One region of the Arthrobacter sp. STN4 genome, then DNA from elsewhere that is predicted to be linked to it. Evidence: predicted binding sites of a transcription regulator. Region 1 holds the regulator's gene; each other region holds the start of a gene.
The links. The regulator LexA, encoded in region 1, represses DNA repair genes until DNA is damaged. The targets are predictions, from matches to a motif close to TCGAACANNTGTTCGA.
Positions count from the first base shown of each region.

Region 2: a site for LexA is predicted at 1,459-1,474, ahead of MMF96_RS11790 (DUF222 domain-containing protein). Genes of this name have one in related genera too.
Region 3: a site for LexA is predicted at 1,490-1,505, ahead of MMF96_RS04480 (DUF222 domain-containing protein). Genes of this name have one in related genera too.

Region 1 is NZ_JAKZGX010000030.1:40,309-43,582, reverse strand. Features, by position in the region: gene MMF96_RS16775 (ATP-dependent DNA helicase) at 1-1,692, shown strand, start outside; gene lexA (transcriptional repressor LexA) at 1,805-2,548, opposite strand; gene MMF96_RS16765 (LysM peptidoglycan-binding domain-containing protein) at 2,843-3,259, shown strand.
Region 2 is NZ_JAKZGX010000014.1:85,304-88,577, forward strand. Features, by position in the region: gene MMF96_RS11790 (DUF222 domain-containing protein) at 836-1,234, opposite strand; gene MMF96_RS11795 (LLM class flavin-dependent oxidoreductase) at 1,739-2,782, opposite strand; gene MMF96_RS11800 (pyridoxal phosphate-dependent aminotransferase) at 2,912-3,274, opposite strand, start outside.
Region 3 is NZ_JAKZGX010000003.1:223,679-226,952, reverse strand. Features, by position in the region: gene hrpA (ATP-dependent RNA helicase HrpA) at 1-474, opposite strand, end outside; gene MMF96_RS04485 (GNAT family N-acetyltransferase) at 687-1,205, shown strand; gene MMF96_RS04480 (DUF222 domain-containing protein) at 1,598-3,274, shown strand, end outside.

The DNA.
Region 1 (3,274 bases):
GTCAAGGGACGCAGCAATTACGTGTGCAAGCACAAGCTCGAAGGGGGGTTCCCGTCCGAGGATTCCGCCAAGGGCGCCCTCTTCAGCCTGGGGGAAGACTCCAGCGTGGTGCACCTGCCCGGTGCCAAGTCCGGCCCGTCATCGCCCCTGGGCCGGGAAGTGGTGCGGCTGCGGGAATGGGCCGGGACTACGGAAACCGGCGACCGCGACGAACTCCTGCCCGGCGTCACGGACAAGGCCTGGCGACAGGTCTCGGTCACGTCAATGGAATGCCTCGGGGCACAGAAATGCCCGCTGGCCGAAGTGTGCTTTTCCGAGCTGGCCCGTGCCAAGGGCGGCGAAGCGGACATCGTGGTCACCAACCACGCCATGCTCGCCATCAGCGCCTTCGAGGGCATTGCCGTGCTGCCCGACTACGACGTCGTGGTGGTGGACGAGGCCCATGAGCTCCAGGACCGTGTCACGGGCGCCGTGACCGGCCAGCTGTCCGTGCAAATGGTGCAGGCCGCCGCGTCCAGCACGCGCAAGCATACCGGTGTGTCGGTGGAGGCGCTCCATGGTGCGGCCACGGCCCTGGACATGGCATTTTCGGGCATGCCCAGCGGGCTGCTGCCCAATGGACTCAACGACGAACACGCCGCAGCCATTGAACAGTTGCGTGATGCGGCCCGCGTGGCGCTGTCCGACTCCAAGCCGGACGGCAACGCGGCAGCCGACGGCGGGCGGTCGATCGCCAGGTCCCGGCTCAACCTGATCTTTGACCTGTGCGAACGGCTGCTCACCGCCAGGGATTCCCGCGAAGTGGTGTGGACCTCCCGCACCGGGACCTTCGCTCCCGGCAAGGGCTACCAGAAGGCCGACGAGAGCGAACCCCCCGTCATCAACATTGCCCCCCTTAGCGTGGCCGGCAAGCTCCGCGAGGGCCTGTTCGCGGACCACACGGTCGTGCTGACCTCGGCCACGCTGGCCATCGGTTCATCGTTCCAAGCCACGGCCGGGGGGCTGGGGCTGCTGGGCGCCAATGCACCGTCCTGGACCGGCGCCGACGTCGGCTCGCCCTTTGACTACCCCAAGCAGGGCATGCTGTACGTGGCTTCGCACCTGGCCAAGCCGGGCTTTGGCAATTCCCCCGAACAGCTGTCCGAGTTGGAGGCCCTCATCAGCGCCGCGGGCGGCGGCACGCTGGCCTTGTTCTCCTCGCGGCGGGCTGCGGAGGACGCGGCGGAAAAGCTGCGGAAAAAGCTCAAGGTCAAGATCCTCTGCCAGGGCGACTCGTCCATGGCCGGACTGATCAAGGAATTTTCGGACGAGCCGGACAGCTGCCTGTTTGGCACCATGTCCCTCTGGCAGGGCGTGGACGTCCAAGGCGCCTCGTGCCGGCTCGTGGTCATCGACAGGATTCCGTTTCCACGACCGGACGATCCCCTTGTCACGGCACGGGCCAGGGCCGTGGCCCAAAGCGGCGGTGACGGGTTCATTGCCATCTCCGCCACGCACGCTGCCATCCGGCTGGCACAGGGCGTGGGGCGGCTGATCCGTTCCAGCAGCGACCGCGGCGTGGTTGCCGTCCTGGACTCCCGCCTGGCGAACGCCGGCTATGGCGGCTTCCTCCGTGCCGCGCTGCCGCCCTTCTGGTCCACCAAGGACCGAGCCGTAGCCCTCGCCGCGCTGCAGAGGCTTTCCGGCAAGTAGCCGCCGGCGCCAGCGGGCCCGGCATTTTTCCGTCGGCTCTCCGACGCCGCGGCCCCGGGCGGCCTTGGCGCCTCCTTACGCCTCCGACAAAAAATGTCGGCTCCGGGCTTGCCTACAGGCTGCGGAGGACGGAGACGACCTTGCCCATGACGGTGGCTTCGTCGCCGAGGATGGGCTCGTAGCGCGTGTTCTGCGGCAGCAGCCACGTGTGGCCGTCGCGCTGGCGGAACGTCTTGACTGTCGCCTCGTCGTCCAACAGCGCCGCAACGATGTCGCCGTTGTCGGCCATGTTCTGGCGCCGGACCACCACCCAGTCGCCGTCACAGATGGCCGCATCAATCATGGAATCGCCGGCTACCTTCAGCATGAACAATTCGCCGCTGCCCACGATCTGGCGGGGGAGCGGCATGATGTCATCGACCATCTGGTCCGCCAGGATGGGCCCGCCGGCCGCAATCCGTCCCACGAGGGGAACAAAGGCGGTGTCCGAGGCACTGCTCAGTTGGGCAAAGTTCAGCCCGTTCGAGCTGCGGACCTGGTCCGGGTCGTTGACGCCCTCAATGGACACGGTGCCGTTGTCAATGACCAGCGGGATGAGCACCTCCATGGCGCGGGGGCGCTTGGGGTCGCGGCGCAGGTATCCGTGCCGTTCGAGCTGAATCAGCTGGTGGGTCACGCTGGACAGGCTGGCCAGGCCCACGTTGTCGCCAATTTCCCGCATGGACGGCGGGTATCCCTTGTCGGCAATGGAGCGCTGGATGCATTCGAGAATCTTCTTCTGCCGCACCGTAAGCCCCTTCATTCCTGCCCTGCTGGGGGCCTGCGGGATTCGATGCGGAGGTTCCGGTAGCGCCATGGTCCTTCGATCCTTTCTGGGGATGCAGCCAATAATGTCAGTGCCTGCTGGTGGACTGCTCTTGTTGGCGAATCCTTTCCCTCAAGATTAAGCCCGATATCGACGAATTTCAAACATTTGTTCTATCGAGTCTTGGCAAGCGTCGTCAATAGATGCTAAAACTAAGAGAACAAGGATAGAACATACGTTCTATCGAACATATTGTGCATGGAAGTCGTCTCCAGTCAGGTGTTTGCGGTCCTCCCCGAGGGGTGGCCGCCAAGGTGGCGGGGTCCCTGCGAAAGGAATGAAGTCATGAGTGCATTGGTGATTTCCCGCCCGGGCCCGGCCGTGGCCGCCCCCACGCCGCGTCGGGCGGGAACGGAACGTCCGACGCCCGCCACGGGGCTGCGCCTGACCCGGCGCGGACGCATGCTGCTGCTTGGCCTGCCGGCACTCGCGGTGACGGCCGTGCTGGTCTTTTCCCTGCTGGCCGTCCTGCTCGGTTCCCTGGCCAGCCCGGCCAAGGCGTCGACCCGGGATGCCGGCGCCGGCCTGGGCGGCCCTGCGGCCGTCACCGTCCTGCAGGGCGACAGCCTGTGGTCGATCGCGGCCGCCAGCGCCGGCACGCGTGACGTACGTGACGTCGTGGCTGACATTGTGTCCCTGAACAATCTCGGCAGCAGTGTCCTTCAGGCCGGACAGCGCCTGTACGTCCCGCTCCCGGAGTAGGCCACAGGGTCCCCG
Region 2 (3,274 bases), on a different contig from region 1:
GCGGGGCGGTCCCTTGCGGCGGGGTTCTCCGTACCGGGACGGTGACGATCAGCAGGGTGGTTCCCTGCGGTGGCAGGTCCGGTGTTGGGGCTGAGGGTGCCGGTCTGGATGATGTTTTCCGGTCGTTTGGCGCGTTTTTCGTCCAGGGCGTCCTGTTTTGGGGTTTGCGGGCCGAGAGCGGGCGCCCGTGGCGGATCGACCCAGTCCGGGAGCACGTCAATGAGCTGCAACCCCGCATACGCACCCCCACCGGCACCACCGGCACCACCGGGCCTGTCGGGGCGGGTGGGGTGGGAGGGGTCCGCCAGGGCCGGGACGGCACCGGCGGTCCAGGCATCGATCACCACAGCCGAATACAGGTCACAGATAAAACGCGCCCCCGGAACCGGGCCTTTCAACCCTGGCCCGGCCCCGCTGTTGCCGGTCACGCTGTTGCCGGTTTTGTTGGCCCCGTCCCTGTCAAGGCTGCCGGTGTCGCGGCCGGTCTGGTTGCCGGTGCGGCCGGTGTTGGCCTTGCCCGGCGCCGAACCCCCGGGGAACGAACCGCCACGACCACCGACGCTGCTCCCCGCGGCATTGTCACCGCCACCGCCGCTGTTGCTGTTATTGCCGATGCGGGTGGTGCCGGTGGTGTCCTGGCCGGCGCTGCCGGCACTGCTGTTGCCGGTGCCGGTGCTGGTGGGGGTGGGGAGGGGTTGGCCCAGGAGGAGGAGGGTGGCGGTGTCGGCGCGGAGTTGGGCCGGGGTGCGGTATTCGCCGGGGCCTTGCAGGGCGCGGGCCTGCCCGGTGCAGTACACGAGTGCGCCCTGGGCTGCCGGAGCCGGGATGTGCAGGGTCAGCCAGGCCATCCCGTCCGGCCTCGACCCCGAGGGACCTTTTTGCTGATTGCCTCCCGGGTGCGCACGGTCAGGGATTCCGGGTGGGTTCCTTCCCGCAGCCGGCGTGCCTTGGCCGCGAACCGGGCCCCGGTCGTGCCCGGGGCCACCGCAAGCAAGGCCGCTTCAAACGCGTCCACGTCCGCGGCCATGATGTCCTGGGTGCCGGCCAGGGTGCCGGTTTCATCCGGGATCGTGCACGCATGCCGCCACGACAATGTCCCGGCCCGCAGTGCCGCCATCACCTGCGGGCGGGCGCCCACCAGGTCCCGGGCCTGGGCGGCCAGGGCTTTCGCGGTGGTTTCCGGGAGGCACAACGTCACCGCGACCTCCGCGATCGCGCAAGGACTCCGCCACACCCGCCTGCCACCCGTCCAGGCCCACGGCCGCGGATTCGACCGCGGCCGCGGCCAGGTGCCGGTTCCGGCACGTCCGGGCCGAACGGTTCAACGGAGGGCAGGGTGAGGGCGGCAATGAGTGCCGCCCCCTCGTCCGTGGCGGGGGATCCCCCGTTGCCGGGGTCACCAACCGGCTCGTCCATACAACCATTATAGATACTACCTACGCTAAAGATCATAGATGTTAGTAGATGTGTTCTATTTTCTTTGGTGGGGATGCTCCGCCAGCCCTTCTGGGTTGTTCCTGCGACCCTTTCGGGGTGTACCGGCGGCCCTGCACACGGACCGGCCCGTGCCCGGTACACCTCACCTGGCACGACCCCCGACGAAGCCCTCCCAACCGTTGCAACCAGACGTGGACGAAAACACAGGCCCGGTCGCGCGGGAGGGAACGAAAAAACACCCCCGGTTGCAACCGACGGCCGGGGAAAACACCCCCGGTTGCAACCGGGCGTTGGTGGCTGGTCAGGCCTTGCGGAGGTTTTCCCTGACCAGCGGGGCAACCTGCGTGCCATAGAGTTCAATGCTGCGCATGAGTTGCTCGTGCGGCAGGGTGCCGTGGCTGTACTTCAGATCGAAGCGGGACAGCCCCAGCGACTTGGCCACGGTGGTGATCTTGCGCGCCACCGTTTCCGGCGAGCCGACCATCAGGGCGCCCTTGGGGCTGGCCGTGGCGTTGAACTGCAGGCGGGTCAGGGGCGGCCAGCCGCGGTCACGGCCGATGCGGTTGTGCGCGGCGGCGTAGTGTGGCCACAGCTCTTCCATGGCCTGTTCGTCGGTCTCGGCGATGTACCCCGGCGAGTGGACCCCGATGGGCTGCTCCGGCTGGCCGAATTCCTTCAGCGCACGGTGGTAAAGGTCGGTGAACGGGGCGAACTGCAGGGGCTCCCCGCCAATGATGGCGAGCATCAAGGGCATGCCGTAGTGTGCCGCGCGGACCACGGACTGGGGGCTTCCGCCCACGGCCACCCACGATTTCAACCTCCCCTTTTCAAGGTGCGGATATACCATCTGGTCGGCCAGGGCTGCACGGGTGCTGCCACTCCACGTGACGGGGCCCTGCTTGAGCACCTCGGCGAACAGGGCCAGCTTCTCCTCAAACAGTTCCTCGTACTGCTCCAGGTCCAGGCCAAAGAGCGGGAAGGATTCGGTAAAGGAGCCGCGGCCCAGGGTGACTTCGGCACGGCCGGAGGAGACGGCGTCGAGCGTGGAAAAGCGCTGGAAGACGCGGACGGGGTCATCGGAGCTCAGCACAGTGACGGCCGATCCCAGCCTGATCTGCTTGGTCTGCCCGGCAATCGCGGAAAGCACCATGTCCGGGGAGGAGATGGCGTAATCGTCGCGGTGGTGCTCGCCAATCCCAAAGTAGTCCAGGCCCAGGGAGTCGGCCAGCACGGCCTGTTCGACGACGTCGCGGATCACCTGGGCGGCCGGCTTCGCCAAGCCTTCCCCGTCCAGGGTGATGTCACCGAAGGTGTCCAGCCCCAGTTCAAAGTCAGCGTCAACCATGCCTTGCTCCATTCCGTAGCCCCACTCCCGCGCCGGCTGGCCGGCCATTCCGGGAAATATGCGTTTGCATCTACTTGGAGAACTGGGCGCCCACGGAAACTATTCCCGGACCACTGGAGACACCGGGCTCTACCGCAGCGCCATGGCCGCCTTGCTGCGGTAGACGGCCAGGAAGGTGGAGATCCTCCGCACGGCCTCCTCGATGTCGCCCACCGAGGGCAGCAGGACAAAGCGGAAGTGGTCCGGCGAGGGCCAGTGGAATGCGGTGCCGTGGGAGACCAGGATCTTTTGGTCCTGCAGCAGGTCGATCACGAACTTTTCATCGTCCTCGATGGGATACATCTCCGGGTCCAGCCTCACGAACAGGTACATTGCCCCGGCGGCCGGGACGCACGAAACGCCGGGGAGCGCATTGAGCAGTTCCGAGGCGCGCGTGCGTTGTTCGCACAGGCGCCCGCCGGGCTTCGTCAGGTCGTTAATGCTCTGGTAGCC
Region 3 (3,274 bases), on a different contig from region 1:
CTTCAAGTCCGGGCGCTGGGGCAGGATCTGGCGAAGGTAGCCGAGGATGAAGTCGATGTTCAGGGAACGCTCGTGGGCCTCGTCGATGATGAGGACGGAGTATTTGCGCAGCAGTTTGTCGCGCTGGATTTCCGCCAGCAGGATGCCGTCGGTCATCAACTTGATCTTGGTCTGCGGGCCCACGTGGCCGGTGAAGCGGACCTGGAAGCCCACTTCCTCGCCGATCTTGACGTCGAGTTCGCTGGCGATGCGCGCGGCCACGGTGCGGGCGGCGAGGCGGCGCGGCTGCGTGTGCCCGATCAGGCCCTTCTCCGCCAGCCCCAGCTCCACGCACATTTTCGGGATCTGGGTGGTCTTTCCGGAGCCCGTCTCGCCGGCGATGATGGTGACCTGGTTGGCGGCGATGGCGGCCATGAGGTCCTCGCGGCGTTCCGAGACGGGAAGCGCGGCGGGGTAGGTGATGGTGAAAGTCATGGTGCCACCCAGTTTATGCCGATATTGGCGCGGTGGGCTTCGGGGTGCTTTGGTGCCAAAGCAGGCCGGCGTGCGGTGAACTGCACCAGGCTGCGCAGGCGCCTGCCGCCACGGTGGGCCCCGGGGCCCTCACCAGGGCACCTCCTGCTTGGCGGGCGTGGCCGGGGCTCTGGCCTGCGCCGCAGCCGGGGTGGGCGTGAGAGGCTGGGGGAATGGCCCAGGAAAACAATTTCCCCCGCTCGACGGCGCTGGCGAACCTTGCGCCCGCCGGCCGGAGCTTCGTGCTGCGGCGGGCGCAGGAGTCCGACGTCGGCCCGATCGTCGGGCTGTTGGCCGCGGAGCAGCTGCGGGCGGCCGTTGACTCCGCCGCACCCGAACGCCGGGGCCCCTATTTGGCCGCGTTCCACGCCATCGCTGCCGACCCCGCCCATTTGCTGTGCGTGGTGGACGACGACGCCGGCACTGTGGTTGCCACCATGCAGCTGTCCCTTCTGCCGGGCCTGGCCCGCGGCGGCTCCGCCCGCCTGCAGATTGAGGCGGTCCGGGTTGCCGGCCGGCTGCGCGGCAACGGACTGGGCTCAGCCATGATCGGGTGGGCCGTTGCCGAAGGGCGCCGCCGCGGGGCCGTCCTGGTCCAGTTGACGTCGGATCTTTCCCGGACGGACGCCCACCGCTTTTATGAGCGGCTGGGCTTCGTCCACTCCCACGCCGGATTCAAGCTGGTCCTTTAGCCGTTGCGCCGTTCCGCCGCCGGGTTGCTGCTGCCGGGCTCGGGCGTGCCTGGGCCGCCGGGCCGGGGCCGAGGGTGCTTTTGCGAGGGTTCCGCTGCCGGGCTGCTGCGCGCCGGGCCACTCATGAATTGCTGCGGGTCCTGCCACGCGGGGTGGAAAAATACTGCTGCCTGTTCCCTCCACAGGGGGGTGCCCGGCCGATGGTTGTTGACATTTCGGGTTGCGCCCCGTTCCTGCCCGGGCAGTCCATTTTAGGCTTGAGGCAGCAGGGAAGTTGGTGGTTTTCGAACACGGTTTCCATATCTTGGGGGCCGCTGGGGGACCCGGGTGCACAGGCAGAGGGGGTGGACGCGGTGGCGGTGCCGGAATGGAATGCCACGGTCAGTGCCGGCGTGTCTGCAGGCACTGTGCCCGAGGTGGCGGGCCCGGACCCACTCGGACGATTGGGCGCCACCGTGGCAGGTGCAGCAACGGGCCCTGACGGCTTGCCGTCCGCTCCTGCTGCCGGCGAGGCCATGGGTCCCATGGACGCGGCCGATCCTGCTTCATTGGTGGTCGAAGCCGCCAAGGCCCTGGCCGGCGTGTGTGGCGGATTCTTTGACCCTGCGGTGTTGGCCCAGCTGGATGCAGCCTTGGCCCTTGAACTGGCCGCCCAGGCCCGTGACCGGGCCGTGGAAGCCGGTGAGCTGTTGGATGCCGGCGTGCGGGAGGGGCGGGCCGCGGCGTTCCTGGAGCGGCTGGCGTGCCGCGCCGCAGCATGCAGGGCCGCCGCGACCCGGGCCGGGAAGCTTGCCGGGGAGGCCGCCTCGGTCGTTGCTGCGTTCGGTGGCTCCGTGGGAGCCGGGGGATACGACCCGGACGTCGTGAACCGGGTTTCCGGCGCGGTCCTGGTGGATGTCATAACCGGGCTGGAAGAAGCCAAAAATTCCTTGACGGCGGTGCAGATGCAGGCCGAGGTGCTCTTCACGGCCCAGCAGCGCCTGGTCCAGGCCCGCACGGGGGTGCCGAAAGCCAAGCTCGGCCGGGACGTGGGGGTGCAGGTCGGGCTCGCCCGGCATGAATCCGCCCACCGCGGGCGCCAGCTGGCCGAGCTTGCCGCCGTCGTGGTGCGCGAGCTCCCACACACCATGGACGCCGTCACGGCCGGGATCATCGGGGAGGACCGGGCGAGGATAGTGGCATCCGAGACGGTATTCCTCTCTGCCGAACACCGCGCCGACGTCGACGCGCTGATCTGCGCAGACCAGGAGAAACTGGCAGGCATGGGCTCCCGGCAAATCGCCACTGCGGCCAGGGCCGAGGCCTACCGGCTCGAGCCCGAAGTTTTCGTCCAGCGCCGGGAGAAAGCGGTTGCGGACCGCTACGTGTCCCTGCGCCCGGCTGCGGATGGGATGACTCTGCTCAGCGCCCTGATCCCACTGAAGCACGGGGTCACTGTCATCAACGCCCTCACCCAGGTAGCCGACGCGGCCAAGGCCGCAGGCGACGGCCGGGGCCGCGGACAGCTCATGGCCGACGCCCTCATCCACCGCCTGACGCGGCACGTGCCGTGTGACGAGGGCCAGGGCGGTGTGGGCGACCATCGCGGCCCAACACCGGAAAATGCCGGGTCGCGGCATGGCAGTGTACTGGAACCGGGTGCGCTGGGACCGGGTGTACTGGGTGGCGTGGCGGCACCTCCGCACACCCCGGGCTTGTGCACCACCGTCACCGAACCGGACATCATGATTGAGCTCGTCAAGACCGACCGGTCCCTCTTTGACGGTGCGAGCGACCCCGCCATCATCACCGGCCACGGACCGATCCCCGCGCCCGAAGCCAGCACCATGGTGCTGGGGACGGCGTCGGGGAAATCCGGCTTCTCGCCCAAACTGTGGCTGCGCCGTCTTTTCACCCATCCTGAGAGCGGAGCCCTGCTCAGCATGGACTCCCGGGCCCGCTTCTTTCCCGAGGGAATGAAGGAGTTCCTGCGCCTGCAGTACCAGCGCTGCGCCAGCCCTTACTGCGATGCACCGATTCGCAACTACGACCACATCAAGTCCTGCGCCGCCTGCAACCAGGCCAAGGAA